Regions from separate parts of the Photobacterium atrarenae genome, predicted to be linked through region 1. Evidence: predicted binding sites of a transcription regulator. Region 1 holds the regulator's gene; each other region holds the start of a gene.
The links. Region 1 encodes PurR, which represses purine synthesis genes. Its sites were predicted from a motif close to TNANGNAAACGTTTNCNTNA; they were not measured.
Positions count from the first base shown of each region.

Region 1 (8,064 bases):
TGAACCCAGTCGCGTAGAATATACCGGCTGAACAAAAAGGCCAGGGTGGCGCCGATGGAGCTGGCAAATGATACCAGCAGCAGGCTCCACCAGAATCCGAACAGTGCGGCGCCCAGCAGGGTCATGATCGCAGCGCCTGGAAGGGATAGTGCGGTTACCCCGATATACACTACAAAGTAAATCAGGCTGGCGGTGAGGGGCTGACTGGCAATCGTATCCTGCAGGGCAAGCTGCTGCGATTTGGCCTGCTCCAGGGTGAAGTACTGACCCAGATCAAATGCAAACCAGAGGCCGATGAGGGCGGCAACGATGCTGAAGAGTCCTATTTTTTTCTTATCCATAACGTTACCTACTTTGTGTGGTTAGTCGGCTGAGTCGGGTGCGGAGCGGATTGCTCCGGTTGGATCGGCAGTGAGCAAAAGCCCTGCGCAGGTACATCCAGGGCGGTATTAAATTTGGCGGACAGATTCTGGAAAGCGATGAGGGCTGTGAGCTCTACGAGCGCATCCTCGTCGTACCATTGTTTCAATGTTGACAACATGGTGTCCGTGACTTGCTGTCCGGTGACTGTGATAGCTTCGGTGTAGCCCAGCACCGCCTGCTCCTCGGGGCTGAACAGCTCACTTTGCTGCCAATGCGCCAGCGCTTTGATTTTTTCGACAGAGTCACAGCGCTCGGCCAGCTTCATCCCATTAGCATCGACACAAAATGCACAGTGATTGAGCTGCGAAACGCGGACGCAGATCAGTGAGCGGATCACCGGGGTTAACGGGGAGGATTTTCGGTCCAGGTAGCCAAAGAAGCCGGCAACCAGCCAGAACAGGGCAGGGCGGCGCCCCCATAACAGCGCCGGATTCAGAGGATGGCCGTAATGGCGTTTCTGAAGCCAGAGAAGTGGCTTGATAAGAAAAGAATAGTGTTGCTTGGCTGAAATACGCACATCTGCCTCTTAGGTTGCCTGTCTGCTGCATCTGCAACCAAGATAGCATTTATCTTTGGCAAAAACGCAGCAATACCGAATTGGGTATGAGACAAGACCGAGCAGGGGCCGGAAATATTTCAGTTTTGAGGAAAAAATCTTTAAATTCGTTTAGTTGAGCGAAATATAGACGGCTTTTGACTCTTGCTGTTGCGCCATGTCCGGCATAGTGGGCTGAGAGATAAACAGATATCCGGAAGCTAGGACCGGCAGCAAGGCTACAGCCATGGTTTTACCGATATGGTAATTGCGATACCAGTACTTTTTAGAGCGGATTTTAAGCAGTACCCCCCACAACAGGAGGAGGCCGTTAAACCCTGCGGTCACTGCCAACACTTCATCCAGCATTGAAAATGGGGCGAGTTGCTGATGGACGACGAAGACAATCACAATGGTGGGCAGCAAGTTGAGCAAAACTAACAAACGCATCAGTTTCGGCCATTTGCAAAACTTGTCTTTGAACATCTGGCTGGATTGTCCTGGAAAAGGTTGCGAGCTGTACATAAGACCCTCCCTGCGGCGGCTGCGTTGACGCCCCAATTCTACTGAGCCAGCAGGGGATGAAAACCTTGTTGACTGATTTGTGAACAGCTTTGGGAGTGGTGTCAATGTTTGGCATTTCTTCACAGAAAAATGTCATTCACTTGGTGCAAATTTGACATTCTACGTCGTGTGAGGGAGAGCTCCTTGGCAGACTGTTGTTCAGTTACTGGTAGTCATATGATGTGGAAGGCCAGTGAGGGATACTGGGGAGCAGAAAGAGGCGGAAATCGCCTCTTTCGAAATAGGTATGTTCAGAGAAACCGATAGGTGGGTTGCTCAGGAGTTTAATTTCGCCAACAGCTCAGAGCGACGCTGCTGCGGAATCACAGACCAATGGCGTCCGCTGACCGCACCCTCAAGGGCCCACAGCAAATCGATATTAACCGTGTCCTGGTGGGTTTCCTGCAACGCTTTGAAAGCGTTCAACGCACCGGCTTCGTAGAGCTCATCGACGGTCGTGATCCCTGCTTTTTTCAACATCCGCTCATTAGCTAAGCGCAGGTTCGGCAGATCCTTGATCCGGCTTGGGCCACTCTGGCTTTTCTTTTCTTTATCCTGCTTGGCAGCTTCAAAAGAGTGCTTTGCGTGTTCGATGATTTTCTCCGGTTCATTCCACCATTCCTCAGGAATTGCGTAATGTTTCGTGACCACCGGGAACCCACGTTTTTTGTAAACGTACGGGCTCAATCCGGCTTTCTTGAATTGTTCTTCGTTTTCAGCATTGGCCCGCAGGTGCAGTTTGTCGTTAACCACTAACGCAAACATGGTTTCGCCTGAGAAAACTCCAAAGCCACCAAACATTGAACGTGATTTTACATTGTCAAAACAACGAAATAGTCGAAGAGAATCTTTAAGTACTGGTTTGTCCATGCTTCTTTCTCGGTGAAAAATTTCTTGAGTCACCTAACAACAGAGCGAGGATTCAGATTAGCAAATTTCAAAGAAAAGCAATGTCAGGGATTTGTCAGAATTCTGAGCATGACTTCTTGCTATATCCATCGGCAACCCCGCTACCATAAGTTGACTTAATTATTGATAAATAAGCGACTTTTAGGCCGGAAGCTTTGCGTCCCATTCTTTCAAATGGTTTGCCTTGTTCGTGACACAAATAAGCATATCTCAGAAGATATTTTTGAACTTGGTCCCACTTTTAAAAATGTGACACTCCTTCCACAAATAAAGCAATATCATCGGGACAAGAATATCCAAGAGTCACAATTTTTGAACAGGTAGCACAGTTTTAGAACGATTCTAACCCATGATTTACCCATAAATAACTTTGTCAGTAATAGAACTTGAGGGCAATGTCAAAATTGCAACAAAAAACCGATAGCAAGCTATCGGTTTTTTTGTATGGCAAAATTGAAAGTGATAAGCAATTAAGCGTTTATCTTCTTGACAGATTTACGGACAACCAATTCCGGAGCCATCTCAAAGATACGGCGCTCATGTTGTTTGTCTTTCACCCGTGCCATCAGGATCTCAATGGCCTTCTGACCCAGGCGCTGCTTCGGCTGGTGGATGGTGGTCAGCGGCGGAGAGAAGTAAGGCGCCAGGTCGATATTGTCGTAGCCGATAATGGAAACATCATCCGGTACGCGCAGCCCGGCCTGCTCAAAGGTACTGATCAGCGCCATGGCCATAATATCATTGAAACAGAAAATGGCGCTTGGGCGATCGTCCATCGCGATATATTGCTTTGCCGCGGCAACAGCAGATTCACATTCAAAGTCACCTTCAATCAGCCAGTCCGGATTTACGCTCAGATTGGCTTCTTCCATTGCTTTGTAGAAGCCTTTGAGGCGCTCACGGCACGTGAGTTTCTCGGTATGGCCGGTGAGGCAGCCAATTTTCTGGTGGCCGTGCTCAATAAAGTACTTGGTCGCGACATATCCGCCCAGCTCAGCATTGTCCTGAATCTTGTCGGTATGCGGGCTCTCTGGTCCCCAGTCCATGATCACCATCGGCAGATCTTTCTGGCGTTCCAGCAGGGCCAGCAGCTTATCGTCAAGATCGGAACACATCACCAGCAGGCCATCCACGCGTTTCTCAGCCAGCATTCGCAGGTAATCGCGCTGTTTTTCCAGGTTGCCTTCGGTATTACACAGGATCAGGGTGTAGCCTTCTCCGTAGCAGTATTCTTCGACACCGTGAACTACTTCGGCGAAAAATGGGTTGGTCGACTTGGTGACCAGCATGCCGATGGTTCGGGTGGTATTACATTTCAGGCTACGCGCCACAGCACTCGGGGCATAGTTGAGTTCGTCTACAGCGGCCAGAACTTTCTTCTGAGTTGCTTCTGCAACAAACCGGGTTTTATTGATCACGTGAGACACTGTTGTGGTTGAAACACCTGCCAAACGTGCAACATCTTTAATCGTTGCCATACTTATTCTTCTAATAATTCAAAGTGGGCCTGGGCCCATTTATCTTCATTGATCTGAACAGCATTCAACAGCCATGTACCAAACTGAATAAGTATCTGGTATGCCTCCGGGAGTCAGGCCAGATAATTGTTCAGTTTGGCATGATGATCTGCGTTCATAAAGACCATCATGCTGTTTCATACTGCGTATAAAACGTCAAAAAGCCGCTTCTCTGACGAGCGGCTTTCTTCCTCACCTTTCAGGCGTTGCATTGTGTAATCGCTTGCGATCACATTCTACTGAGTGTAGCGCACAGTGCAACGTTTCTGTATCGCAAGGTGATAATTCTTGATAGATATCAACAAACTTACTGCAATTTTTCTAAACTTGGATGCATATCTGATGTAGTGACCGTTGCATCAGATAGCCCCGGCAGAACCGGGGGGGTGAGAAAGCAGGTCGTTGAGCAGGAATCACTTTTTGGGCTATGCCGCAGGCAGGACCACCGGAAAATCCTGGGTCGGGTGCTTGCTGACATGGACCGGCCAGCCGTAGACCCGCTGAATAGTGTCGGGGGTTAAAGCCTGCCAGGGGGGCCCGTCGGCCTGCACCTTGCCATGGTTGACGATCACCAAACGGTCGGCATATTGGGCGGCCAGATTGAGGTCATGGATCACCACAATCACTGCGGCGCCAGCGTTAGCCAGTGTTCGGGCTACTTGCAAGGTCTGGTGCTGGTGGGAGAGATCCAGGGCCGATGTCGGCTCATCCAGCATCAATATGCACTGGTCGCCAGCGTGGCTGAGTTGGGTCAGCACCCGGGCCAGGTGCACCCGCTGTTTCTCCCCCCCGGATAAAGATGGGTACAACCGGTCCTGAAGTTCGAGGACGTCGACCTGGGTCATTTTTTCCGTCGCCAACGCCTGGGTGTCTTTTCTCGTTAGTTGTAGAGGGAGGCTGCCCAGCTCAACCACTTCCCGGGCGGTAAAGGCGAAGGCCAGGTTGCTGTGCTGCGGCAAGATACCCAGGTGTTTGGCCAGCGTAGCTGGTGGGTAATCTTTGCGCTCTTTCCCAAAAAAGCGAATTGTGCCACCGCCTTCGGCTTCACCGCACAATACTTTCAACAGGCTACTTTTTCCGGCGCCATTCGGTCCGAGCAGGGCGGTCAGTTCGCCGCTGGCAATATTGAGGCTAAAATCATCCAGCAGCTTCTTTCCGCCCAGGGTCAGATTCAACGCACGGGCTTCAATCGCGGGGGTCGGATGCTCGGGTGCCGAGACAGGATTTTGAGGAGGAGTCATGACATTCTGCCTCGTTGCTTCATCAGCATAAAGATAAAGAATGGCGCGCCGAGAATCGCGGTAATAATCCCCACCGGTAATTCCGTCGGGGCAGCCACGACACGCGCCAGCATATCGGCCACCAGCAGTACCAGTGCCCCCAGCAGCGCTGAAAGTGGGAGCAAGGTTTTGTGGTTCGGACCACACAGCATACGGCCCAGATGCGGGATGATCAGGCCGAGAAAGCCAATCACGCCGCTCAAGGCAACACAGATCCCGACACCGGCAGCGCACAGCAGGATCAAACGACGTTTGAGCCGCTGGACATTGATGCCCATATGCCGGGCTTCCGCTTCACCGAGCAAGAAGGCATTGAGGCCATTGGCATCGCGATCAAACAGCAGCATCAGGGCTCCTAAGGCCACGAACGCCAGGGCGATCCCCGGCCAAGTCGCGCCAGCCAGCGAGCCCATGCTCCATAAAGACAGATCTCGCAGCGCCTGATCATCGGCCAGATAGTTCATCAGGCCCATTGCAGCGCCGGAAAGCGCAGCAATGGCCACCCCGGCCAATAGCATGACGGTCACTGAAGTGCCGTTTTTGTCAGTGCCGAGGCGATAGACCAGGTAGGTGCTCACCGCGCCGCCGACAAACGCGAAGACTGGTACGGTGCCCAGCGAGAGCAGCAATGGATAGTTTGTTGCCAGCGGTGCAAATACAACAATCGCCAAAGCCGCGCCCAGGCTGGCACCGCCGGAAACGCCGATAATGCCGGGATCAGCCAGCGGGTTTCGGAACAGGCCTTGCATCACGGCGCCGCACAGGGCCAGAATGGCCCCGACGGCAATACAGAGCAGGGTGCGCGGCAGCCGGATTTGGTGGATCACAATCTGAATATGTGCCGGGAGCTCGGGCTGCCAGGGCAGCAGGGCTTTCAGGCTGTCGCTAAAGCTGATACCCATCGGACCGACGACGACCGAGCTGGTGATCGCGGCTGCCAGGACCAGCAGGCCTAGCGGAAAAATAATGGCGGCAGGAATGCGTTGAAACTGCATAGTGTTATTCGGGTCAGTTAGTGTGGGTAAAACACGGTGTTCAAACGTGCCGCTTCGTTCAGGCTTTTCAGGCCCAGTCCGCCGATCAGTGCGGTGCCATCAATGGTGGCGATTGCTTTGTTCTGTCCCGCCGGGGTCGCAACGAGCAGTGGCATTTTCTGCAGCAGATCATCGGCACTGCCAATATGGGACAGGGTGCGTGAGCTAAGCAGAATGATATCGGGTTGCATTTCCACCATCGCTTCGACGGAGATCGGTTTGTAGGATTCGACGGCCTCGGCTGCCGGGTTTACCCCTCCGGCTAAAGTGATCACGGTATCGGCAGTGGTGTTGCGCCCGGCTACATTGGCTGGGCGGCCTTCGCGGATCAACAAAAACAGGACTTTCTTCGGTGTTTGGGTTTGTGCCAGGTTCGCCTGGATAACCGCAAGCTTGGCTTTGACGTCCTGTTGTAAAACGGCTGCCTGGGCCTGCTTGCCCGTGAGTTCGCCGACCTGATCAATTCGGATCATCAAATCATCCACGGTTTCGCCGGAGTTGAGGATATTGACTGCGATCCCGGCCTGACGGAGCAAGTCCAGGGTCGTTTTCGGTCCCATCTCATTTGATCCCAGCAAGCGGGTCGGATTGAGGGCGATCAGGCTTTCGGCAGAGAGCTGGCGATGGTAGCCCAACGTCGGAACTGACTGATCGACCAGTGGCTTGCTGGTAATATCAACCGCCGCAATTTGCGACTGGGCATCGAGCGCATACATCAGCTCGGTGACGGCGGCCCCCGCGCTGATGATCCGTTCACTAGCCCAGGCTGCGCTTGTGGTGAGCAGGAGTGCGGTCGCCAGAGCAATACGCTTCATGATTAATCCTTTTCCATTAATAGTTGTGTGGTTTGATATCGTGAACGAGTATGAAGACAGCGGCAGCGGTGACATAACGTGTCATGTTCATTTGGGTGGATCTACCTTCAATTGATGCCGGATGCCGGTGAATGATTCAGGATTCTCCCGCAAGATAATAATGGCGAACAATGATTAGCAACTGATTGATAAATAGAAACTAATATTATCAATAGAGTTGTCAGGGTCGCTTGTGGGACGAACTTTTCCCTCATTATCCACGAAACACGAATAATATCAATTATCATTTGCAATGTTGTTTGCGGGTCATTATGATGCGTGCAAATACGATCCGCTATCATTTGAAAGGCGCCTTACTTCATGTTGTGGGCAGTTTCGCTGTTGCGATTGAGCTGGTTGCTGCAGCAAGCATGGCGACGTGCATGATGAGTGCCTTTGAAGCGTGACTTCGTCAGACGAACCCCATGCACTGTAGGCAACCTGTTGCTCTGGTACAGTTCTGATACAGTGTGATTTGGAGAGAAACAGTGTTTGAAAAAATTGCTTTAGAATCCCTGAAGATCAAAGTTGCGGAGATGCTGGCTGAAAACCCGGCGTTGCATGCGGTACTGATTGCTCAGGAGTTGGATATTACAGAAGGGGAGGTGATTATGGCCTTCCCGTCTGAGTGGGTTGAAACCCTGCCGGGCGAGCATGCTCAGGCCGTGCTGGAAACCTTGCCTTCCTGGGGGCCAATGACCACCATTGTCCATTCGATGGGGTCGATTTTTGAAATTAAGGCGCCTTTCCCGAAAGGAAAAGAAGCGCGCGGCTATTATAACTTGATGGGGAAGGAAGGTGAGTTACATGGTCACCTTCGCCTGGATCGTGTTGCCCAGGTGGTTCTGGTCAGCAAGCCGTCGAACGGCAATGCCACTTATTTTATCGGCTTTCTGGCGGATAACGGCGAATGTATCTTTAAAGTCTACTTGGGGCGTGATAAGCAAC
Region 1 covers NZ_CP101508.1:1,393,474-1,401,537, forward strand. Annotated here, with positions in the region: gene NNL38_RS06545 (dihydrolipoyl dehydrogenase family protein) at 1-341, opposite strand, end outside; gene NNL38_RS06550 (carboxymuconolactone decarboxylase family protein) at 350-940, opposite strand; gene NNL38_RS06555 (hypothetical protein) at 1,091-1,483, opposite strand; gene NNL38_RS06560 (TfoX/Sxy family DNA transformation protein) at 1,799-2,392, opposite strand; cyclic di-GMP riboswitch class I at 2,520-2,625, opposite strand; gene purR (HTH-type transcriptional repressor PurR) at 2,902-3,909, opposite strand; gene NNL38_RS06570 (heme ABC transporter ATP-binding protein) at 4,374-5,189, opposite strand; gene NNL38_RS06575 (FecCD family ABC transporter permease) at 5,186-6,223, opposite strand; gene NNL38_RS06580 (heme/hemin ABC transporter substrate-binding protein) at 6,241-7,077, opposite strand; gene NNL38_RS06585 (hypothetical protein) at 7,389-7,523, shown strand; gene hutX (heme utilization cystosolic carrier protein HutX) at 7,653-8,064, shown strand, end outside.

Region 2 (8,064 bases), 610 kb from region 1:
TTCCTGGGCCTTGATGACCGTATTGGCAGCGGTTTGCTTGCTGTCACCCATCACATTGGCAGCCGTTGTCGCGCCGGACTGTAACTGCTCAATCATCTGGCGAATTTCGGTGGTGGATTCCTGGGTGCGTTGGGCCAGGGTCCGAACCTCATCGGCAACAACGGCGAAGCCACGGCCGGATTCCCCGGCGCGGGCCGCTTCAATCGCGGCGTTGAGGGCCAGCAGGTTGGTTTGATCGGCAATTTCGTTGATCACCTGCAAGATGGACTCGATGTTGCCGGTATCGCTTTCCAGCTGTTTCACCACGTCGACGGTGCGATCGATCTGGGCAGACAGATCATGAATTGCTGCGGTGGTGTGGGAGACAATCTGGCTCCCTTCAGACACTGAGGACTCAGCGGCCTGGGCGGCAGAGGCAGCATGCTGGGCATTGCTGGCGACATCAGCAGAGGTTGTCGCCATTTCATGCATTGCTGTCGCTAGCTGATCCAGCTCTGACAGCTGAGAGGACATTGCCCCGGCGGACTCCTTGGCCCCGGCGGCAGTCTGTTCGGTGCTGTGCAGGATGTCCTGGCTCAGTGACTTGGACTCGATGATCAAGTGTTGCAGCTTTTCGGTAAAGGCGTTGAAGCCTTTCGCCAGCTCGGCAAATTCTTGATCGGTATTGGTATCCAGGCGGCGGGTCAAATCGCCATGGCCGGAGGCGACATCCTGAATCGCATCATTGAGATCCTGGATCGGGCGCATCAGCACTTTGATCAGCAGCAGCAGGGCCACGATGCCGGTGATCAGCGCAATCACCGAGTAGAGGATGGAATCGGTTTTCAGCTTATCGACCGTAGCAAAGGCCAGGCTTTCATCCAGCACGGCACCGACATACCAGTTCTGACCCGGCACCTGAGTGAATGAAACGTTCAGCTGCTTACCGTCCTGGTCCAGCGTCACTGGTTGTTCACTGATCGCGATGTTCCCCAGGAAGGACGACATCGCCTGACCGTTATAGTCGGCATTCGGGTGGGCAATCACGGTGCCGTGATTGTCGACGATAAACAGGTACCCGGCATCAAACAGCGAGACCTGGTTCACTAGTGTAGCCAGGCCGCTCAGGCTGACATCAAAGAAAATGGCGCCTACAAATCGGTTTTGCTCAAATAAAGGGGTGGCGATAGACACCAGCATTTCTTTGGTCAGGGTATCGGGATACGGCTGGGTAATGATCAGGTCGCGGCTCTGCTGGGTGGCTTTATACCAAGGGCGGCTGCGCGGATCCCAGTTGGCGCCCGGGTTCCAGTTTGGATCGCTGCTGATGTAGCTGCCATCGCGTTCGAAACCCTGTCCGGCCAGCAAGAAAGCATTATGGATGGCCGGCTGATTCAGCACGGTCTGGATATTGTCCGCCGACAGATCCTGTTCAATCAGGCTGGTGGCGTAGCGGGCCAGCGATTTACTGCTGTTGAGCTCCGCATTGATGGTATTACTCATGCCGGACACAATTTCATCGATACTGTGGACAACCAGAGACTGAATCTCAGCTTTGGTTTTGAAATATTGGTTGGCGGAGAGCAGGGATAGGGCAGCAAGCAAGATGGCAGAGGATGTTGCAACAATCTTATGGCTGAACTTCATAGAATGAGACCTCAACGAGCACATGATGTGCCGTATTGTCCCTCGCTGGTGATAGAGATGTTAATCAAAGATGTCGAATTATGTGATCATGGAATATGAATAATTTGTTCCAGGTCATTTTTTGTTTAAATCTTGAACGGGTTGGCGTGGTTCGACAGCGAAATGTTGTTCCTATCAACAACTTTTCAGCGATTAAATATGCAACAAAACGAAAAATGGCGGCATACATGCCGCCATTTTTAACAGAGTTGAAACCTTATTCTGCGATCAAATCATACTCACTGCGCAAGATATCAATGATTTCAGCTTTCGGGTTATCGCTGAGGTGAATCGGCTGACCGGTAATTTTCTCAGCAATGCCAGTGTAGACTTTGGAGACCTGCATCAGGACTTCCTGTGGCAGAGCGTTATCACGCGCCAGCGCCTCACGCTCATCCATGCGGTCTTTATTGAGCAGGATATCCGGATCCGGGAAGTGGTTGAGCAGCAGCTGACGAAACTCTTCTTTTGAATTTTCAACAATGCGGCCGTCACGATACGCGGCACCATCCCAGATGCGTGAGGAATCCGGGGTGCCGACCTCATCCATATAAATCAGCTTTTCCTTGCCTTCGGCATCGGTAACATAGCCGAACTCAAACTTGGTATCGACGAAGATCTGATCCAATTTCGCTAGCGCGTTGCTGATCACCTTGAAACCGTCTTTGAGCAGGGTTTCGTAGCGGTCGATGTCTGCCGGAGAACTGAAGTTAAACGCGGCGTAGTTGTCTTCGATATTGCGGCGGGTGATATTGACATCATCAGCTTCCGGCACGCCCGGAATGCCTTTGAGGATCCCTTTGGTCGACGGGGTGATCAGTAGCTCCGGCAGTTTCTGATCTTTGCTCAGCCCTTCCGGCACTTCAATGCCACAGAATGCACGCTCGCCCTTGTCGTAGGCACGCCACATCGAGCCGGTGATGTACTGGCGGCAGATCGCCTCGATTTTCACCGGCTTGGCTTTCTGAACGATCCAGACAAACGGATGCGGGATATCCAGGATATGGCTGTCGGCCAGGCCGTTGTCACGGAAAAGCTGGAACCAGTGGTTGGAAATCGCATTCAAAGCGGCCCCTTTGCCCGGAACGCCTTTCATGCCGCCTTCGCCGTGCCAGATACAGTCAAAGGCCGAAATCCGATCACTGATCACCATGATGGCCAGCGGGGCATCCGGCTTCACGTTGTAGCCTTTCTCTATGATCAGGCGGCGGCTGTCAGCTTCCGTCAGCCAGTAGACAGAGCGTACTTTACCACTGTGGACAGGCTGGTCAGTACGGATCGGGAGGTCATCATTTACAGCGAGAACTTGATCGGCAAGGCTCATGGTGAATTCCTATTTCAAGAGTCGGGATACAGTCAAACAGGCCGCGCGGCGAGTTGAACAATCAACACGGCTCGTGCTGCCAATGGCGCTGATGATAGCAAAACCGTAACTGGCTTTCAGCAACAAAAGCAAACGTTTGCGCAATTAATTTTTGGAGAGCAGCAAGGCCGGGTGGTCACATCTTACCCAAATGAAATTTTTGTCAGGCGAAATGGCCGCGCCTGTGGCAAAATCTCTGGTTTGTCAGCTTATTTTCTTTCAGACTCAGGCCATCGCTATCTATGACGAGCTATACTCCCGAGCAGACCGCATTTATTCATCATGACTCAGGCAACGCCCTCTGTATCGCGGGAGCCGGCACCGGAAAAACCACCACCCTGGTTGGTCTGATTGAACAAAAGCTGGCACATATTCCGGCCGGGGAAATGCTGGTGCTGATGTTTAACCGCGATATCCGTACCGACTTTCAGCAGAAGCTCCAGGACAGTGGCCTCGGCCAGGCCGTTCCGGTCCACACCTTTCACAGCTTTTGTCTGCGCCTGCTCAATCAATCCGGCTTCATGGCCCAGACGGGATATCGGGTTGATTATCAGAGCGGCGAAAGTGATAAATCCCTGGTCAAGCAGGTGCTTCGCGCCATCGCCGGCACAGAAAAAAACTATCAGCGCCAGCAGATGATCAAAGATCCGAAAACCATCGAGCTGTTACTGAGCTTTATCGGTCTGGTCAAAGCCTACATGCTGCCGCCGCGGGAGGTGTTTCAACTGGCAGAGATCAGCCGGGACTATCTGTTCATCCTTGATGGGTTTGAGCAGTTTGAAACCCTGCGCAAGCAACAAAAAGTGTTGTTCTTTGACGACTGGCTGGTGGAGTCGGTCAAGCTGCTGGAGAACAATGAGGCGATCCGCAGCCATTATCACCAACACTGCAAGCTGGTGGTGGTCGATGAGTTTCAGGACATCAACACCGCCCAGTACCGGCTGCTCAAGCAGTTGCTCGGCCCGCAGACCCAACTGCTGGCGGTGGGGGATGTCGACCAGTGTATCTACAAGTGGCGCGGCAGTGCGCCGCAGTTTATGCTCAATTTTGAGCAGGATTTTGCACCGGCCAAAACTTATACCCTGTCACGAACCTTCCGCTTTGGTCACAGCCTGGCGCTCTCTGCCAGCCACCTGATTGCCAACAACAAGCAGCGCTTTCATGATTTTCTGACTGTCTCTGATAGGGGGATCGACGATACCCGGTTTGAGGTACTCGGCACTTCACGTCAGGTCGGCGAAATTGCCCAGGCGATCCAAAAAGATCTGGCGGCAGGGAGCGATCCGTCTCAGCAGGCGATTCTGGTCCGGCGCTGGTCACAGACCCTGCTGTTTGAGCTGGCGTTTCTCAGTAAGCAGGTGCCGTACCATATGCCGGTGCCGTCGGTGCTCGCCAGTAGCCGGGAAGTGAAATTGCTGATCGAACTGATGTCGCTCGCCACCGGCCGTTATGATCAATTGCCGGAGTCGAACAAAGGGCAGTTGTTGTTTAACCTGATGAGCTTCCCGCACTGTTATGTGCCGAACAAAACCCTGCGCCCGCTGTGCGATCAGCTGGCTGGGATGGACTCCGGCCAGTGGCTGACTTTTATCCGCCGCTATGAAAAAGCCAACAGCAGCCTCAAGCTCGAGAACCTGATCGAGCGGCTGGACTTGCTGGTTCGGCTGCAACGCAAGGGCAGTTTTCAGGCGTTGGAGGTTTTTAACCAGTACCGAAATGAAAGCGGTTTGGATAACTGGATCTGGAAAACCGAAGCCACGGCGACCGAGATCGAAGAAGCAGTGGAGCGGCTCGACAGTGTCGCGACCGTGCTGGAAACCATGGATCAGCCGTGCGAGAAAGCGTTGCAGTATTTCGAATACTATACCCAGCAATCGGTTAATCATGACAGGGAAGCGGGTGCGCGCGGGGTACAGCTGACCACCATATTCCGCGCCAAGGGCTGCGAATATGATCGGGTTTACCTGCCGTTCTGGGACAAAGATGCCTTTCCTTATATGAACAAGTCGTCCGGCAGCATCGGCGCAGACATTGAAGAAGAGCGGCGGTTAGCTTATGTCGCCATGACCCGGGCTAAGCAGCAAGCGACAGTTTACTTCACCGAACCGGAGAAGACCGCTGCCAATGCCGGGAAAGCCACCAACGCCAGTACCTTTGTGCTGGAGGCCAAAGCCGGCGTGGCGACAGAAGTCGGTCCGCTGTTGTATCAGGAGGGCGAGCTGCCTTATCACGCCTCACCGATCGTCGCGGAATACTACAAGCGGCTGGGACGGGAAGCCGATGTGCGAGCGCCTTGCAAAGAGCCACCTAAGCAAGAAGCACCTTGCAAAGAAACACCAGAACAAGCGGTTTCGACATTGGATGCGGCAGCATCTGAGGATTTAGCGTCCGGGTTAGCAATCGCAGCAGGACAGCACCCGGATTACAGCTATGGCTGGGCGCTGCGCCAACCTTTGCCGGATAATGCTACCAAGGTGCTGCAGGCGATGATCCGGAGCAAAACTGCCAAATATCTTGATGGCGAGATCAGCCGCCTGTGCCGGGAGTTGAAATCAGCCCCGCCAACCAAGCAGCAGGTCCTGGTCAATCGCCTGATTGTTGCTACCCATGCCAGAAGTCGGGTACGACGCTGAGTTGCCACAGTGGTATTTGTGGACCCATCTATGGGACCACGAACCTGGACCACGTTCTTTCGGAACGTGGCCTTGTTTCTGCTGAAGCGAGCCGGGCGTATTATTCCGGCCAGCTTTCCGCTTCAATTCTGGCCAGGGCTTCTGCGGCGCGCTGTAGCGCCGGCAGAAAGTGCAGCGCCTGCTCGGGTTTTAATCGCATGATGGGTGCCTGGATCGCAATACCCAGGTTCGAGCGCCCGGATGGGACCGGCACCAGAACGGCGACACAGAACAGGCCCGGCAGGAATTCTTCGTTATCGATGGCATAGCCGGTGCGTTTGACATTATCAAGCTCAGTTTCCAGCGCGTCGAAATCGGTGATGGTTTTTTCCGTGTACTGGGTCAGCTCGACATTACTCAGCAGTCGGCGTCGCTGCGAGCTGCTCATACTGGCCAGAAACAGTTTGCCGGAGGCGGAGCAGTGGACCGGTACCCGGGAGCCGGGGTGGAGATAAAACCGCAGCGGGGCCTCGGTTTCGACCCGGTCGACATAAATGACTTCGCCGCCGGAGAGCGCGGTGAGGTTACAGCTTTCGCCGACTTCCTCTTTCAGCTGGGCCAGCACGGCATGCCGGGCACTGTGGGTGGTGCTGTTCAGCAACAGCTTTTCCGCCAGACGCCGCAGCCGGACACCGGTGCTGTAGTGCCGTTCATCCCCGTCACGCTGGATAATCCCGGCGGTTTCGAGTTGTTGCAGCATCCGGTGCAGAGTCGGCTTCGGCAGCCCGGTCTCTTCCACCAGTTTCTGCAGCGAGAAAAATTCGTCCTTCTCTGCAATGACTTCCAGCAGTGAGAACAGGCGAAGGGTCGGCGTGTCTCCCTCGATACGCACGGGGGCAAGATCGGTTGTTTCTTTCACTGTACTCGTCATATCGCTTTGATTTCCCTATGTATCATCAATACATAATAGCAATTATACCGTTTATTTGAATATTCGTTGACCATAATCGGCTGAACAATTAATATTCAAATTGTATGTTAATATTTGGAATAAATCGTCTCATTAATTGTTGTTTGTTGTGGTGGGACCCAAACAAGGCAGGCAGAAATGAAGGCTATTGAACGTATTATTGAACAGGCAAAGCAGCGTCCGGTGCGGATCGTACTGAGTGAAGGGGATGATACCAGGGTGCTTCGTGCCGCCGCCAAGGCCGCGCAGGACGGGATTGCCGAGGTGATCCTGGTCGGCAATACGCCGCAGATCCAGGCCCGGGCCGAGGAGGAAGGCACGTGTATTGCGTCCTGCATCCTGATCGACCCGGCGACGTCCCCCTTGCGGCCGGCGCTGACCGATATGCTGTTCGCGCTGCGGGCTGGTAAAGGGATGACCCGGACGCAGGCAAAGCAAGCCGTGCTGGACCCGCTCTGTTATGCCAACCTGCTGGTTCGCTATGGCGCCGCCGACGGCTCGGTGGCGGGGGCGGTGCAGACCACCGCCAATGTGGTTCGCAGTGCGATTCAGGTGATCGGGCTGGCACCGGACTGCCGGTTGGTGTCCAGTTTCTTCCTGATGATGTTGTGTGAACCGTTTCATGATCTGAAAGGCGGCCTAATCTTTTCCGATTGCGGGCTGGTGGTTGAGCCCAGCGCTGAGGAGCTGGCCGATATTGCGCTCTCGGCCGCCGAAAGTGCCCGCCAGCTGCTGATGGAAACGCCCCGGGTGGCGATGCTGTCGTTCTCGACCAGTGGCAGTGCCCGTCATGCGGCGGTCGATAAAGTGGTTGCGGCCTCCGCACTGGTGAAATCCCGCCGGCCTGAGCTGGCCATCGATGGTGATGTTCAGCTTGATGCGGCGATTGTTCAGGATATCGCAGCGCGTAAATTGCCGGACTCGCAGGTGAAAGGACAATCCAATGTGCTGATTTTTCCTAACCTGGAGGCGGGCAATATCGGTTATAAGCTCGCCGAGCGTGTCGGCCGTGCTGTTGCCATCGGCCCATTGTTGCAGGGACTGGCTAAACCGGCGAATGATCTCTCCCGTGGTTGCAGCGAGCAGGATATTTATCACGTGATTGCGGTGACGGCGGTTCAGGCGCAGCAACAAGCATTCCACCACCAGCAAGCACCCCACCAGAAACCCGCAGCGCCGTCTATCGTTGCGGCGACACAAAGCGATCCCTGTTGAACCCGATACGCTCAGGAGAAGAGAAGCGATGAGCACAGAAACCTTATTGATTTTGCTCGCCATCATTATGGTCGGCACATACTTTCAGACCGTGACCGGCTTTGGCCTGGGGATCATTGTGGTGGGGGCCACCAGTGCCCTGGATCTGACTACGGTCGCGGTGATTGCTGCGGTGGTGAGCTTAGTCACTTTGGTGAACTGTGCGGTGGCACTGCCGGGCGCAGCGAAGCAGATGGACT
Region 2 covers NZ_CP101508.1:2,006,019-2,014,082, reverse strand. Annotated here, with positions in the region: gene NNL38_RS09575 (methyl-accepting chemotaxis protein) at 1-1,626, opposite strand, end outside; gene NNL38_RS09570 (phosphoribosylaminoimidazolesuccinocarboxamide synthase) at 1,883-2,989, opposite strand; gene NNL38_RS09565 (ATP-dependent helicase) at 3,271-5,661, shown strand; gene NNL38_RS09560 (IclR family transcriptional regulator) at 5,762-6,571, opposite strand; gene pta (phosphate acetyltransferase) at 6,749-7,825, shown strand; gene NNL38_RS09550 (sulfite exporter TauE/SafE family protein) at 7,854-8,064, shown strand, end outside.
Region 2: NNL38_RS09570 (phosphoribosylaminoimidazolesuccinocarboxamide synthase) is a predicted target of PurR. The motif match lies at 3,114-3,133, and genes of this name have one in related genera.

Region 3 (8,064 bases), 1.2 Mb from region 1:
CACGCCGTTCGGACAGGCGTTCAGCACCGCTAGTAGGCGCTGCTGGGCAGCTGTGGTCATAACATCGGCAGGTCGATCTGCCGGCTCGACAAACAGGTTCAAATCAGTTTCGATTTTGCCCAGCTCGGCAGTCAGGATCGTCTGGTAGTGGGCAAATAACGTGTTGAGTTTGTCGACATTGGCTGCCGGCAGGGAAACCTGGGCGAATGCTTCGCGCGGGATCGCATTGCGCAGGGTGCCGCCGCTTACGTGATTCAGGCGCAGGCCTAACTCATCGGCGTGAGCGTACAGGAAGCGACCCAGCAGCTTGTTGGCGTTGCCGCGACCGGTGTGAATATCACAGCCGGAGTGGCCGCCTTTGAGCCCCTTGATCACCAGCTTGGCGCCGGCGTGATCGCTAGGCACGCCTTCACGTGCGATGTCCAGGGTGATTGCACCGTCGACGCCGCCGGCACAGCCCATGTACACTTCGCCTTCCTGCTCAGAGTCGGTGTTGAGCAGGATATCGCCTTCCAGCCAACCGGCTTCCAGGCCAAAGGCACCTGTCATGCCAGCTTCTTCATCAATGGTCAGCAGCACTTCCAGCGGGCCGTGTTCAATGTCTTTCGCAGCCAGAACTGCCAGACAGGCGGCCATGCCCATACCGTTGTCTGCACCCAGGGTGGTGCCTTTGGCAGTCACCCATTCACCGTCAATATACGGCTGGATCGGATCACGGGTGAACTCATGCTCAGTATCTTCATTTTTCTGCGGCACCATATCGATATGGGCTTGCAGGACGACACCTTTGCGGTTTTCCATGCCCGGGGTCGCAGGTTTCTTGATGAAGACGTTCCCGACCGCGTCACGACGCACGTCCAGGCCTTCGCTTTCAGCGAAGCGGATAATGTGCTGAGCAAGTTGCTCTTCGTGTTTGGAAGGGTGAGGAATTGAGCAGATTTGATCGAAGAATTGCCACACTGGTTGCGGTGACAGTTGACTGATCTCAGACACAGCAGTCTCCCTTATAAACTTTTGGACTGAAGCGATTCACTAGCTGATTATCGGCCAATGAGCTAAATAAGTTAGCAGATTAAACTATCGCGATTGCCCCAAGGATACCACTGTGCCTGAAACGGTGACAGCTAAATCTTAAAATGTGACAGATGGCGATTGAGTTTGTGACCGCTCGCAAGTAACTGCTCGCTGGCCGATGAAATCTGCTCGCCCTGATGAACTGTCGTCTGGCTGTGCTCAGCCAGTTGCAGCAGGTTATGATTGATATTTTCAGCGGCTTCGGTCTGCTGAGTGCTCGCGCCTGCTATATGCTGGTTCAGCTCACGAATGGTACGGATCTGCTGGCCAATTGCGGTCAGTGCGTCGGCGACCTCTTCGGAGTGCCTGGCGGTGTTGGTTGACTGCTCCCGGGTTTGCTGTAGTGCCTCGCTCACTTCCGTTGCCCGGGCTTGTAGGCTGTCAATGATGCTTTCGATTTCATTGGTGCTGCTTTGGGTCCGGGTCGCCAGGGTTCGCACTTCATCGGCTACCACGGCAAAGCCGCGTCCTTGCTCCCCGGCCCGGGCCGCTTCAATGGCCGCATTGAGGGCCAGAAGATTGGTCTGCTCGGCAATTTCCCGGATCACCACGAGCACAGAGCCGATGGTTTGCGAGTCTTTGGCCAGGGCTTGGGCACTGGCGTCGGTATTGTCGAGGAGCTGGAGCAGGGCATGCATTTCTGTTGACGAGTTCGACACCACCGCGATGCTGTTTTCGCTTTGCTGATGGGCTATTGATGCGGCTTCAGCTGCCTGTTGGGCCGAGCCGGACACTTGCTGGTTATTGGTATGGAGTTGTTGCATCGCCGCCGTCACGCTGTCGACTCCGGTGTGGGATTCGGTGGCGCTGTGAACGGTTTGGCGCGACACTGCGTTGAGTTGGGTGGCGGTCGAGCTGATGTGTTCACTAACTGGCGCGACATCTCTGAGCATGTCACAGATCCGATCGGCAAAGGTATTGTAGGCACGGGCCAGGCGTCCCAGCTCATCATTGCCATGGTCCGGCAGGCGTAGGGTGAGGTCGCCATCCCCTTCGGCAATGTCTGTCATCGCTGCCAGGGTTTCCTCGCACGGTGCGGTGATCGAGCGGCCGATCAGCGAGGCCATCACGAACATCACTGACAGAAAGCCGAGCAGTATCAGCCCGAGCGCTTTCACCTCTGAGATGAACTGGGCTTGGATATCATCGATATAGACGCCTGAGCCGACCAGCCAGCCCCAGGGTTCAAACCCTTTGACGTAAGAAATCTTGGCCACCGGGATATCTGCGCCCGGTTTCTCCCAATAATAGTCAACAAAGCCGGCACCTTGCGTTTTGACTACTTTGACCATATCGCTAAATAGTCGGTTGCCGTGCGGATCCGCGAAGCTGCCCAGCGGCTTGCCATTGAGGGCTGGCTTAAATGGATGCATCACCATGCGCGGCTCTAAATCGTTGATCCAGAAATAGTCCTTATCTTCATAACGCAGTGCGGCAATAGCCTGGGTTGCCTGCGCCTGTGCCTGCTCCCGGCTGAGCAGCCCTTGTTGTTCCTGTTCGTAATAAAAGCGAAACAGGCTGTGGGCAGACTCAACCAAATGACGGGTTTTGATCCGTTTTTGCTCCAGCATGTTGGATTGATAATTGGAGGCAAAAATGACGAGCGGGATGAGCGATAGTACGGTGATGGTGATGCCCAGCAAATACAGCCGGCGGCTGATCGAGATCACTCTGAGGTTTTGTATGATGCCCATAGCCAGTCCTTTGTCTTGTTGTGTTTATTATTCTAGGTCCATCATTGCTTAGATTAGGTTGAGGCCGCGGTGCAGATCAATAAGATAGGATTACACTTTAGTCGTGATTGGTGAAAAACGTGATCGTCATTAAATTGTAATAAAGTTACAAAATAAAGTGATCTATCACACTAAAAAATAAAAACTGTGACGAGGTTAAAGAAAATGCTTGAAAGTTTATTACTTGATGGGTATAGTTCTCCCATCTTCTGCTGAAGACGAATGACACAGTAAACTGCTCTGGGATGAGCCCGAGATATCGCCTCCAAGGAACCGAGATTAAGTCATGCCATGATGGCGAAACACTGAAATAATGTGTTGTAATTACTTAATATAAATGGTGATAAAAGATGAAAGTATTTGACTCAATTGCAAACTATTGGAATAACCGCTCTGTGTACACAGGTAACTTCCAGTACCCAAGCTCTTTCGGCTACTAATTTAAATTGCGTCGGCTTATTTCTGTAGGCCGGCACAACCCCTGAACAGTGATGCATTGTTCACCCCCCACTCTGTTGAGAATTCAGGGCCACCCGCTAGGGTGACTCAGTACATTCTTACGCCACGCCAGATTTGGCGTGGCGTTTTTTTTATCCGCTGCTGATACATCGTTAGATTGCCCGCTTTCAGGCTGTATTCGATTACATTGCGTGTTAAGCGTTATTTTATCCATTAACCTAGTGCATATTAATCGTTTGCGGCGGACTTAAAAAAGCGATGTGTTCAATTGTTGAACCGACTCTATTGTGATTAATTTACTGATTTAAAATTACTTTTTTGAGTTCCGTGCTTTGAGTGATGTGGTTTTGCCCAGTTGGCTCGACGTGCTACTGATAATTACGTGATTGGCTGGAAATTATCGATGAAGGCGACTATAATCGCCCCCCAAAAATAGAGGACGCAAACGTTTTCTATTGCCCATGCTAACCAGCGCAGATTATCTCCAAGGAACCGAGAGCAATGCTTGAGAAAATTTTCAAACTGAAAGAGCACGGGACTGATGTCCGAACCGAAGTGCTTGCCGGTGTGACAACCTTCCTGACGATGGCTTATATCATCTTTGTGAACCCGACGATGTTGGCCACCACGGGAATGGATCAGGGGGCGGTCTTTGTCGCCACCTGCCTGGCCGCGATGGTGGGTTGCTTTATCATGGGCTTTGTCGCCAATTATCCGGTTGCGCAGGCACCGGGCATGGGACTCAACGCATTCTTCACGTACAGTGTTGTGTTGGGCATGGGCCATACCTGGCAGGTCGCTCTGGCGGCGGTTTTCTTCTCAGGCTTGTGTTTCATTGCGCTGAGTGTGTTCCGGGTTCGGGAGTGGATCATTAATGCGATCCCAACCGCTTTGCGAACCGGGATCTCGGCCGGTATCGGGCTGTTCCTGGCCTTTATTGCGCTGCAAAGTTCCGGAATTGTGGTCGACAATCCGGCAACCCTGGTACACGTGGGCGATTTGACCAGCTTTCCTGCGGTGATGGCATCTCTGGGTTTCTTCCTGACGATTGGTTTGGTGCACCGTGGTTATAAGGCTGCGGTCCTGATTGCCATTCTGGCCGTCACCGTGATGGGCATTGCGTTTGGTGATATTCAATATGCCGGGATTGTGTCGATGCCACCGAGCATTGCGCCGACATTTATGCAGATGGACTTCAATGGCGCGCTGGAAGTCGGTCTGGTGTCTGTGGTTTTTGCCTTCCTGTTTGTGGATCTGTTCGATACCGCAGGTACGCTGGTCGGTGTTGCGACTAAGGCTGAGTTGATTGATAAAGAGGGAAAACTGCCGCGTCTGAACCGTGCGCTATTGGCAGACAGTACGGCGACTTCAGTCGGTGCTGTGCTGGGCACCTCTAATACCACCTCGTTTGTCGAGAGTGTCTCCGGTGTCGCCGTGGGTGGGCGTACCGGCCTGACTGCGGTCACCGTTGGGGGGATGTTCCTGCTGGCGCTGTTTTTTGCACCGTTGGCTGGCATGGTGCCGGCCTATGCAACTGCGGGCGCTTTGTTCTATGTCGCGATCCTGATGATGTCCGGTTTAGTGAGCGTAGACTGGCGCGACTTAACAGAAGCGGCACCTGTAGTTGTCGTTTGCCTGTTAATGCCGTTAACATACTCAATTGCTGAAGGTATTGGCCTAGGTTTTATTACGTATGCTGCGGTTAAAGTCCTGAGCGGCAAGGGAAGGGATGTCAATCTTAGCGTCTGGGCTATCTCGGCCCTGTTTCTTGCTAAAATTATCTTCTTATAACAGTTTTATAAATATCCAGCGGCGCTGCTGCTGATTTAGAGGTTCATCGGATATGAGTAACAAGTTCGTCATCACCTGGGATAATATGCAAATGTATACACGTCAGCTGGCTGAAAAGCTGCTTCCGGCTGATCAGTGGAAAGGTATTATTGCAGTGAGCCGCGGTGGTTTGGTTCCTTCTGCGATCCTGGCACGAGAGTTGGGGATCCGCCACGTCGATACCGTTTGTATTTCCAGCTACGACCATGATCACCAGCGTGAAATGAAAGTGCTGAAAAAAGCCGACGGCGACGGTGAAGGTTTCCTGGTGGTTGATGATCTGGTTGATACTGGCGGCACGGCTGAGATGATCCGTGCGATGTATCCGAAAGCCAAGTTTGTGACGGTTTGTGCCAAGCCTGCCGGGAAACACCTGGTGGACGACTATGTTGTGGATATCCCCCAGGAGACTTGGATTGAGCAACCTTGGGATATGGCCGTCTCTTTCGTTGAGCCGATTTCAAAGCAATAAGTTTCCGGCAACAGATGTTGTGAAGATAAAGGAGCCCGATGGCTCCTTTTCTTGGTTATCGGGCTTGGAAGTGTTTATGTTGAGCGTTTGGCGCGAATATCGGACAGGGACTCCCCATTGGGTTTATTGCGGTAAAAGTTGTTGTAGTTGATGAGATCGATCATATCATCGCCGGTCAGCTGGCATTGCCTGTCCAGCTTAGCCTGGTAAGAGCCGGGGATTTGGTTGCCTGAGGCATCAAGACAAACCGCAATTTTGGCGTTGACGGCACCGGAGGCCTCTCCCGGGTTGCCCCCTAGAACCCCCCCACTGCCGAAGGCCAGTACGGCATTTGAAAACACCAGCAAACTCGCTGCTGCGACTACATTTTTCATACCATCCTCACTGAAAATATTTCTCAGTCCTATCAGCATAGTTCAGAAAACTTGGCTGGCGGGTCTTGTTTTTGCCTTCGGTTCTACGCAGACCCCTTCCGGTCAGTGATATACTGTTGAGATTAAAATGATTGTATGCAGGTAGTGCGAGCCGCTTTCGGCACGCCTCACATGCCTGATGTACCCAAAGCACCGGATGAGTGGAGCCCATTGTGTCTGAACCATCAAAAACGAACCTCTCAGAAAAACTCTTTGCCCCCCGGCAAACGTCAAGAGAAACCTCCAGTTTGGTCCGATTGGCCCACGTTGCCGACACCCCGATCCATAATCCGATTGACGGCGACAGCGAAACGGGCTGGTACCGGGTGCTGCGGCGACCACAATGGGTCTGGCAGGGGATCGATCCGATTGAGATGGAAGCGATCTTTTCGCGCATGGCTTGCTCGGATGCACCCCGGACCCGGGATGACTTACTTGATACCGTGATTGGTTATAAGCCTGGTAACTGGATTTACGAGTGGTGCCAGTCAGGGGCTAAACATCAGCACAAGGCACGTTACCTGGTGGAGCAGGGGCAGCTGGAGCCGGCCGCGGACGCGCTGCTCAGTGCCAGTATGTATTACAGTGTGGCAGCGTACCCGCACATCAAGGGAGACGAACTGGCTGCCCAGGCAGAGCTTCAGGCCAACCAGACTTACCGCGAGGCGATGAAATATTTGCCGACCAAGATGAAAACCATCGATGTGAAATATGAAGGGAAAACGTTCCAGGCCTTCATTCATATGCCCCGGATGGATAAGCTGTTACCGACCGTAGTGGTCACTGGCGGTCTGGATACCCTGCAGACCGACTTGTGGCGCTTGTACCAGGACTACCTCGGCCCGGCCGGATTTGCAATGGTAACGCTTGATATGCCGTCGGTGGGCCATAGTTCGCACTGGGCGCTTACGGAAGACACCAGCCGCTTGCACCAGGCCTTGCTTCAGCAGATCCGGGATGTCCCCTGGGTAGATCATACCCGGGTGGCCATGCTGGGCCTGCGCTTTGGCGGCAATGCGGCGATCCGCCTGGGCTTTCTCGAGCCGACTCGCCTCAAGACCTGTATCAGCCTGGGCGGGGTGATCCATCAGGCACTGGCCAATCCGCAAGCGCTCGACAAGATGCCCCGGATGTATCTGGACATGATTGCATCTCGTATGGGCAAACGGGGCGTGTCGAAAGCCAGCCTGACTTCGCACCTGCCAGCCTGGTCGTTGAAGAATCAGGGCCTGCTGGGCCGACGCAAGATCGATATGCCGATGCTGGGGATCAGCCTCAAGCACGATCCCATTTGCCCGGAAATCGATAATCAGCTGATTGCCATGTCCAGCCGCGGCGGCAAAGCGATCACCTTGCCTGAAAAGCCGCTGCATGACGGCTACCACAGGGCTATGCTCACCGTGGTGGACTGGTTAAAGGACAAGCTGGCTTAGTGCGATGGTTATTTGCGGGTGGTCGAAAAGGCATCACTTGTAAATAAACTGTTGCCATTTTCGGCGGTTATGGCTTAAATGGAATACAACAGGGTGGGCGCTGGGCATGACACCCTGAAGTTCGGCGATTGCTGTTCCTGTGCGATTGTCTAAGGATGGAGAAACGCTATGACTACAACAACCTTCCCGCCACATGGCCGACTGATGACCAAACTGACGGCGCTGGGGCCGTATCTGCGCCAACAGCACTCATCTGAAGGCTATTTTTTCTTTGATTGTCTGGCCAGTTGTATCAGTGCCAAAAAAGAACCGGACGTGCGCGAATTCTGGGGCTGGTGGTTGATCCTGTCGGCAACGGAAACCGGTTTTGAGTATCGCTATTTCTTTGGTCGCTTTGACAGCGAAGGTGAATGGTTGAAAGAAGCCGTACCGGCCAAGCATGAGCAGGCCGTGCTGCAAACCCTCAATGACTTTTACCCCAAGCTGACGGGCTTGCTTCAGGATGAGCTGAATCTGACGGTGACTCCGGCCAGAGAGTTGGAAGAAGCCGAGCTGGGAACCCCGGCCTGATGAACGCAGCATCGCTGATCAAGCCAGTGACTTGATAAATGCGCTTTACCGGCGCATTTTTCTTGTGATCTACCAAGGGG
Region 3 covers NZ_CP101508.1:2,590,011-2,598,074, reverse strand. Annotated here, with positions in the region: gene NNL38_RS12215 (aminoacyl-histidine dipeptidase) at 1-993, opposite strand, end outside; gene NNL38_RS12210 (methyl-accepting chemotaxis protein) at 1,125-2,768, opposite strand; gene vcdP (small protein VcdP) at 3,158-3,247, shown strand; gene NNL38_RS12205 (NCS2 family permease) at 3,768-5,057, shown strand; gene gpt (xanthine phosphoribosyltransferase) at 5,110-5,568, shown strand; gene NNL38_RS12195 (hypothetical protein) at 5,643-5,942, opposite strand; gene frsA (esterase FrsA) at 6,155-7,414, shown strand; gene crl (sigma factor-binding protein Crl) at 7,583-7,984, shown strand.
Region 3: NNL38_RS12205 (NCS2 family permease) is a predicted target of PurR. The motif match lies at 3,704-3,723, and genes of this name have one in related genera.

Region 4 (8,064 bases), 1.5 Mb from region 1:
GCTCATCATTAAGCAAATCATAACTACGCACATTCACCTGGCCGCGTACTGCCGGATCGACAATGATGGTTTTCTGCAAGTTGCGCCCGACTATATTAATGAATTCCTGAATATCCGTTCCTTTGAAACTGGCGCTGAATTCATTGGCAAGTGCTGAGCTGCACAGCAAACTTCCGGCCAGCCACAGGGCACTTTTCCCTATCCATTTTTTCACAAAAAACTCCTGCTTATCGTCGCGTTCGCTAGCGCAACTCAATATAAATATCGTGTAACTGGCCTTCCCGCTCGACCGTCAACATAAATTCGGTGGCCTCAGACAGTTCCGTCCACAGCCGGGCCATCACGGCCGGATCCGTTAAATCGTTGCCGTTGAGGCTGACCGCCAAGTCATTGGGCTGCAGACCAACCGCATCAAACAGCGCACGCTCTTTCCCCGGATTGACCCGGTAGCCCACCAGCTCGTCGTCCTTTTTCACCTGAGACAGGCGAATGTAGCTAAACAGATTCTGGGGTTTTTCCAGAATCTCCTGCTTAATCCGCCCTAAATCACCGGCAACCGCAGCAGGCTGGGAGTTGGCTGCAGCACTCGGCTGGGGCTGCGGCTGAGATTTGCTGAACTTCATGCCATCGAGCATCAGGGTTTCATCCCGGCCGCTGTTGCGAATAATCACCCGATCAACATACACCGCCTGCAAGGTTGCCCGGGTTCCCTCGATGGCCTCATTCAACCCATAGGTATTCTGTCGGCCCCGATTGGCAATCACGGCCAGACTCGTGCCCGGTTCGGTACTGGCAACCACCCCCACCAGCGTCAGGTTCAGCCGGGTCTCCGGGGCATCCTGAGCCACGGGTTTCTTTTTCACTACCGGCGCGTTTTGCTGATAGCGACCAAACAGGTGCATCCCTAATACGTCCGACACCTGAAAACCATCCCGGTTCGCAGGGGAAACGGCCACCGTTTTTGCCTGCCAAGTCGCAGGCCCGGCCGTCGGCTGGAGTAAAGACCACACCAACCGACCTAAGAGCCATGCCAACATCACGACCAGCAGCCAGGTGGCTATACGGGTCAGTGTTTTCACTGACATCGGTCGCTTCGCCTGAAGCATTTCCAACCAATTTGCTGCAACCATTGCTAAACCATCTTCCTGTTGCTGTGAGTCCATTCGTCTGCCGTTCTGGCATCCGAATCAGTTAGCATACCGTTTCGTGCAAAATACAGCAGTTTTTTCATCGTAAAAAGAACAAATATAGCAAAACAGATCACGTAAAAAACATATCTACTATCAATAGACTAGACATTGCTCGTGAATTATTCCCGCCCGAGCGTTGAAATTGCGCCCGCCCGGCACCATTAAGTAAGGCTGACGCTGTTATGGCAATATGGTATTTTTAGCCCTCTTTGGGAGAAGGAGCACGTTATGGGCCAGCAAACGCCTGATTCAGACACTCTCCAGGTCCGTCTTGATAAGTGGCTCTGGGCCGCCCGGTTTTACAAAACCCGCTCGATTGCCCGCAATATGATCGAAGGTGGCAAGGTCCACTATAACGGCCAACGCTCCAAACCAAGCAAACTGGTTGAAGTTGGCGCCGAAGTCCGACTGCGACAAGGCAATGATGAAAAAACCATCACCATCATGAAATTGTCCGGTACCCGCCGGGGCGCCCCGGAAGCACAAACCCTTTACCAGGAAACGGCACAGAGCATCGAGCAACGCGAAGCCCATGCCCAAATGCGTAAACTCAATGCCTTCCACAACCCGAGTCCTGACAAGCGTCCTGATAAAAAACAGCGACGCGATATAATTAAGTTTAAAAGCAGTAACTGATTTTACCTGCTGGAGTAGAAAGTAAGATGACAAACGATAGTCTGTACCGTTACCTGTTTGACGGTGTATCTGTACGTGGTGAGCTTGTTCAGCTGAGCGACACCTATCAGCAAATCATTTCCAGCAAGGAATACCCGGCACCGGTACAACACCTGCTGGGCGAGCTGCTTGTCGCCACCAGCCTGCTAACCGCGACCCTGAAGTTTGAAGGGTCGATCACCGTGCAACTACAAGGCAACGGTCCGGTAAAGCTGGCCGTGATCAACGGCGACCATAACCAGCAGATGCGCGGTGTCGCCCGCTGGGATGGCGACGTCCAGGCCGGGACTATCACCGACCTGATTGGCAAGGGCCACCTGGTGATCACCATCACCCCGAACCAGGGTGAGCGCTACCAGGGCGTCGTCGGCCTCGAAGGCAACAGCCTGGCGGCCTGCCTGGAAAACTACTTTGCCAGCTCCGAACAGCTGAAAACCCGCATCTGGCTGCGCACCGGTGAAATTGACGGCCAGGCCAAAGCCGCCGGGATGCTACTGCAGATCCTGCCGGACGGCCAGGGCCATGAGAATGACTTCGAGCACCTGGAGCAATTGACCGAAACCGTCAAGAACGACGAGCTGTTTACCCTGCCGGCCCAGGATGTGCTGTACCGCTTGTACCACCAGGAGACCGTGAAGCTGTTTGATCCGCAGGACGTCTCTTTCCACTGCGGCTGCTCCCGTGAGCGCAGCGCCTCGGCGATTTGCTCCATTGAGCGTGACGAAGTCGAGCGTATTGTGGCCGAGGAAGGCCAAATTGCCCTGCACTGTGACTACTGTGGTACCAGCTATGCGTTTGACAGCGTCGATGTCGCGGCTCTGTTCGAAAATGCCGCCACAAACGGTTCAAATCAGGTCCATTAATTATTCTGTCGTAATAACCCTGAAAGTGAGTTACAGAAGCCGGCCGCCTGCCGGCTTTTCTTTTAACTGAAGCACAGTTTATTCCGCCCCACTGAAATTCAACTACGCCTTAAATCCCGCTTTTTTCAATAGAAATATTAATCCGAAACCCTAGCGCAAACGTTTCACAACACTGTAAAATCACCCCATAAAATGAATGATTACTTTTACTTACCCGTAACGTTGAAGTGGTTATTTTTTGATAAACATCCCTGAATTACCCCTTTAGGGTTGCTAGCATGGTCAACAGTTCAACAACATCTTACCCAAGGAGCACCTATGAGCGTCATGAACGTCGATAAGAAGGTTGCAAAAAATATGGATCTGTCTCAATACGGTATCAGCAATGTTACTGAGATTCTTCGCAACCCGTCTTACGAGCAGCTGTTCGAAGAAGAGACCAAGCCAGGACTGGAAGGTTACGAAAAAGGGATTGTTACGGAGCTGGGCGCCGTTGCCGTCGACACCGGCATCTTTACCGGCCGCTCACCGAAAGATAAATTCATCGTCAAAGACGACACCACCAAAGATACCCTATGGTGGGCCGATCAGGGCCAAAACGATAACAAAGCCATTGATCAAGCCGTCTGGAACGATCTGAAAGATCTAGTCACCGAGCAGCTGTCCGGCAAGCGCCTGTTTGTCATTGACGGCTACTGCGGTGCCAACCCGGATACCCGCCTGTGCATCCGGGTGATCACCGAAGTCGCCTGGCAGGCGCATTTCGTGAAAAACATGTTCATCCGCCCAAGCGAAGAAGAGCTGGCAACCTTCGAGCCGGATTTCGTGGTGATGAACGGCGCCAAGTGCACCAACCACAAGTGGAAAGAGCACGGCCTGAACTCAGAAAACTTCACCGTATTCAACCTGACCGAGAAAATGCAACTGATCGGCGGCACCTGGTACGGCGGCGAAATGAAGAAAGGCATGTTCGCGATGATGAACTACTTCCTGCCGCTGCAGGATATCGCCTCAATGCACTGCTCTGCCAACATGGGCAAAGACGGCGACGTTGCTGTGTTCTTCGGCCTGTCCGGCACAGGTAAAACCACCCTGTCGACCGATCCGAAACGTGCCCTTATTGGTGATGACGAGCACGGCTGGGACGATCACGGGGTGTTCAACTTCGAAGGCGGCTGCTACGCCAAAACCATCAACCTGTCAAAAGAAGCCGAGCCGGATATCTACAACGCGATTCGTCGTGACGCACTGCTGGAAAACGTTACCGTGCGCAGTGACGGTGCCATCGATTTCGACGATAACTCGAAAACCGAAAACACCCGCGTCTCCTACCCGATCTACCACATCGAGAATATCGTCAAGCCTGTTTCCAAAGGCGGTCATGCCAACAAGGTGATCTTCCTGTCGGCCGATGCCTTCGGTGTACTGCCACCGGTCTCTAAGCTGACGCCAGAACAAACCAAGTACCACTTCCTGTCTGGCTTTACCGCCAAACTGGCCGGGACTGAGCGCGGCATCACCGAGCCGACGCCTACCTTCTCAGCCTGTTTCGGTAACGCTTTCCTGACCCTGCACCCGACCAAATACGCGGAAGTCCTGGTCAAGCGCATGGAAGCGGCGGGCGCGGAAGCTTACCTGGTCAACACCGGCTGGAACGGCACCGGCAAGCGGATCTCCATCCAGGATACCCGCGGCATTATCGATGCCATCTTAGATGGCTCCATCGAACAGGCCGACACCAAACAGATCCCGGTCTTTAACCTGGAAGTCCCGACATCGCTGCCAGGTGTGGATCCAAACATCCTGGACCCTCGCGATACCTACACCGATCCACTGCAGTGGGAAAGCAAAGCGAAAGATCTGGCCGAGCGCTTTATCAACAACTTTGACAAGTACACCGACAATGAAGAAGGTGCCGCACTGGTTGCAGCTGGTCCACAGCTTGACTAACGGGCAACACCTCGAGCAATGTTTGCGCCCCTCTCCGGAGGGGCGTTTTTTATTGCGATGGCAAAAGCTGCTGAAATAAAACAAAAACTAAACCACGTTCTCACATCATCCCGCTTGCAGCGTACTGAATTTTCGGCCAATCTGAATCCATGCTATAGGAGAACACCATGCGTCTGGCCGGGAAGCTCATTGCAACTTTTATCATTATCAGCCTGCTGGCAACCACCATCCTGCTGGCGCTGCTGCACACCCGCCATGCCGCGCCCCTGATCGACCGCCTCGTCAACGCTTTCACCCCGTATCACATCAATACCACCACGGTGCGCTATCACATCCTGAAACCCTGGCACCTGCGGCTCGACGAGCTGAACATCCGACTTCCTGCCGCCGACGCACAGCCCCCCGAGCCGATCACCATTGCCCGCCTCGAGCTCTGGTTCAATCCCAGGCACCTGTTACGGCCGGGCTGGTCGTTCGACACGGTCTTGATTGACGGCCTCACACTCAGCAGCGCTGCGCCCCTGCAGACACTTCCGGCGATTGAAGCCACCCGCCTGGCCCTGACCAATTTCAACTGGCGCAGCGAAGACCTGACGTTGGCCAACAGCAAGCTCCAGCTCAACCACTGGCAAAGCAGCCCATCGGCCTCCTCGTACACCTACCAGGGCGACGTCCGGCTGGCCGCTGATACGATCCAGTGGCAGCAGCAAACGCTGGAGAATGTGCTGATCGACGGTCAGCGTGACGGAGAGCACTGGACACTCTACGGCTTTTCGTTTCGCTGGCACCAGGCCAATATCAGCGGCCAGGCAGAATACCAACCCGGCCCCGAGGCCCGACCGCTGTGGCGGATCCGCCAGCTCAGCCTGGCTGGCCTGAACCTGCAAGAGCCAACGCTGGCTACCTGGCTCAGCACCCGGTGGCACCAGTACCTGAGCGAGGCACAACCCGACATCTCGGTCGAGCGGCTGGATGTCCTCCACAGCAGTCTCGAGCTGCCGGGGCTGGTCCTCAACAGCGCCAACCTCTCCCTGCGCGACTGGCATCTTGATGGTGGCGGTTTACCTGCAGCGCTCTGGCAACAGCAGGAAGCCACATTGTCATTAGATGCCGACAGCCTGCGCTGGCAGGATCTTGTGCTGGACACACCGCTGGCCGAGCTGGCCTTTCGCCCGCAGCAAGTCCAGCTCACCGGCTTGTCCACCAAACTGCTGGGCGGCTATCTCACCACCGACGGAACCCTGACGCCTGATACCCTGGCCCTCAACCAGTTCACCGCCCGCAACATTCAGTGGGAATTACCACGCAACTGGACAGATCGGTTGCGCCACCTGAGCGCCCCGCTGAGTAATATCAGTGTACAGGAGCTCAAGATCGGCTATACCGCCCTCACCGCACCGGATCCCCGCTGGCCATTTCACCTCAACGGGCTCAATGTCAGCGGCTATGAGCTGCAGCTGAAACGCCGGGGACAACCTGGTTTATGGCAGGGGAGCCTGACGGCCAGCGCCAGCAGCGCCGGACTCAACGGGGTACCGGTTACCGAATCAATGCTGAAAATGACCAGCCAAGCCGGGCAATGGCAGTTGGAGCGGCTGACCCTGTCATTTGAGCAAGGCTTGATGGAAGCACAGGGGCAGATGGCCCTGGTACAGGAAGGGATGCCATGGCAGTTACAACTGAGCAGCGACAGCCTGCCGGCCACCGTGCTACCGCGCTGGTTACAGCTCCCGCTCATGGTCGACGGTATGCTGGATGTGACGCTCAACGCCCAAGGGTTAGGCCAGCATGCAACCGGCCTGGCCTATAGCCTGGCAGGCGAGTTGAACGCTACGCTGCGCCAGCTCCGGCTGAACCGGCAAACGACAGCCCAGCTCTGGCAGCAGTGGCAACAGCCGTCACCGACCTGGTATGCTGCGTCTCAATCCCCCGGCACACCGAGCCCTCAAGACTCAGCGGCCGGATCAGAAAAGGCCCGCAAGGCAGCGCAACAGACGGAACTGTTACAAATCAGCCCGATCCGGCTCCAGGCCGATCGCGGCCGGATCCAGATCCAGCCAATCGATATCAAGGGAGGAAGCTGGTCTGCCACGCTGGGCGGTCGGTGGGATCTGGCCCGGCCCGATGCCCAGCAGCTGGAACTCAATGCCGAGCAGGGCTGTGAGCGCCTGCAGCGGCGCTGGCAGGGGGATCAACAATCGGTGTCGCACACTTCCTGCGGCAATAACATATAGGTGCCGGTAAAGGTTGCCGCCTGCTGCTCGCCACTATAGATCTCCACATCGACCACCACCCGGCCTTTGCGGCCACCGGCCAGGCGATCGAGATCGCCACGCAGGCTTTCGACCCCAGCCAGAGCCCGGGGACGTTCTTTCACCGGAGCTGTGTAGCGGATTTTGCTATCCGCCAGCACGATATCCGCCTGTAGCTTACGCTCTTTAAGCAGCATCCAGACAAAGCCCCAGCCGGCCAGGGTCGCCATGGTGAAAATACTGCCGGCAAACATGCTCTGGCTGGGATTGAGGTTGGCATTGAGGCGGGCGCTGACTTCAAACCGGTAGCCGGTATACTGACTGATGGTGATCCCCATCTTATCACTAATCGGGATCTGGTACTGCCACAGCTCCTGCAGCGCCTGGCACCAGTCCGGGTTACGCACCACTTCATTGAGTGGTTTGAGGGGCTTGACCATCTGCTGGTGGCGGACCGGACCACGCTCTTCGCTCAGCTCCCCCTGATTGACAAAGCCGTTGCGGGCATAGAAAGAAATAGCGTCTTCTCGCGCATTACACACCAGACGTTTCGCCCCTTCCTGGCGCGCCAGCGACTCCAGTGCCATCAGCACCAGCGCCCCCATCCCTTTGTGACGGTAATCAGGATGGACCGCCATATACCGGACCTGCCCTTCGTTATCCGGGGTCATATACAGTCGGCCCACTGCAATCGGCTCCCCGCTATCTGCCACGATCATCCGGTGGTGGCTGAGTTCATCATAGGCATCACGCTCCGAGCCGACCGGCATGTGCCAGGGCTCGCGCAGCATCCGCCAGCGAAAATCATAATACTGTGTCAGCTCCCCGTCCGTCGCCGGGGTGATCAATCGAAACATGCTATCCTTCTCCAACAATTCCCTGTCGGCGCCTCATCCCTGAGCCGCCGGATCGGGTCTGCACAAAGGCACACCCGGTTGCAGATCGATCAGACCTGCAACCAGAATGTCACCGGCCCGTCATTGAGCAGCGCAACTTTCATGTCCGCCGCAAACACGCCGGTTTGGGTGTGGATCTCCTTTGCCTTGCAGCACTCGATAAAATAATTGTACAGACGCTCCGCATCGGCAGGCGCAGCACCGACTGAAAAGCTCGGGCGCATCCCGCTCTTGGTGT
Region 4 covers NZ_CP101508.1:3,300,592-3,308,655, forward strand. Annotated here, with positions in the region: gene gspD (type II secretion system secretin GspD) at 1-214, opposite strand, end outside; gene gspC (type II secretion system protein GspC) at 243-1,130, opposite strand; gene hslR (ribosome-associated heat shock protein Hsp15) at 1,419-1,826, shown strand; gene hslO (Hsp33 family molecular chaperone HslO) at 1,853-2,728, shown strand; gene pckA (phosphoenolpyruvate carboxykinase (ATP)) at 3,047-4,678, shown strand; gene NNL38_RS15395 (AsmA family protein) at 4,846-6,912, shown strand; gene NNL38_RS15400 (bifunctional GNAT family N-acetyltransferase/hotdog fold thioesterase) at 6,870-7,787, opposite strand; gene dtd (D-aminoacyl-tRNA deacylase) at 7,877-8,064, opposite strand, start outside.
Region 4: pckA (phosphoenolpyruvate carboxykinase (ATP)) is a predicted target of PurR. The motif match lies at 2,880-2,899, and genes of this name have one in related genera.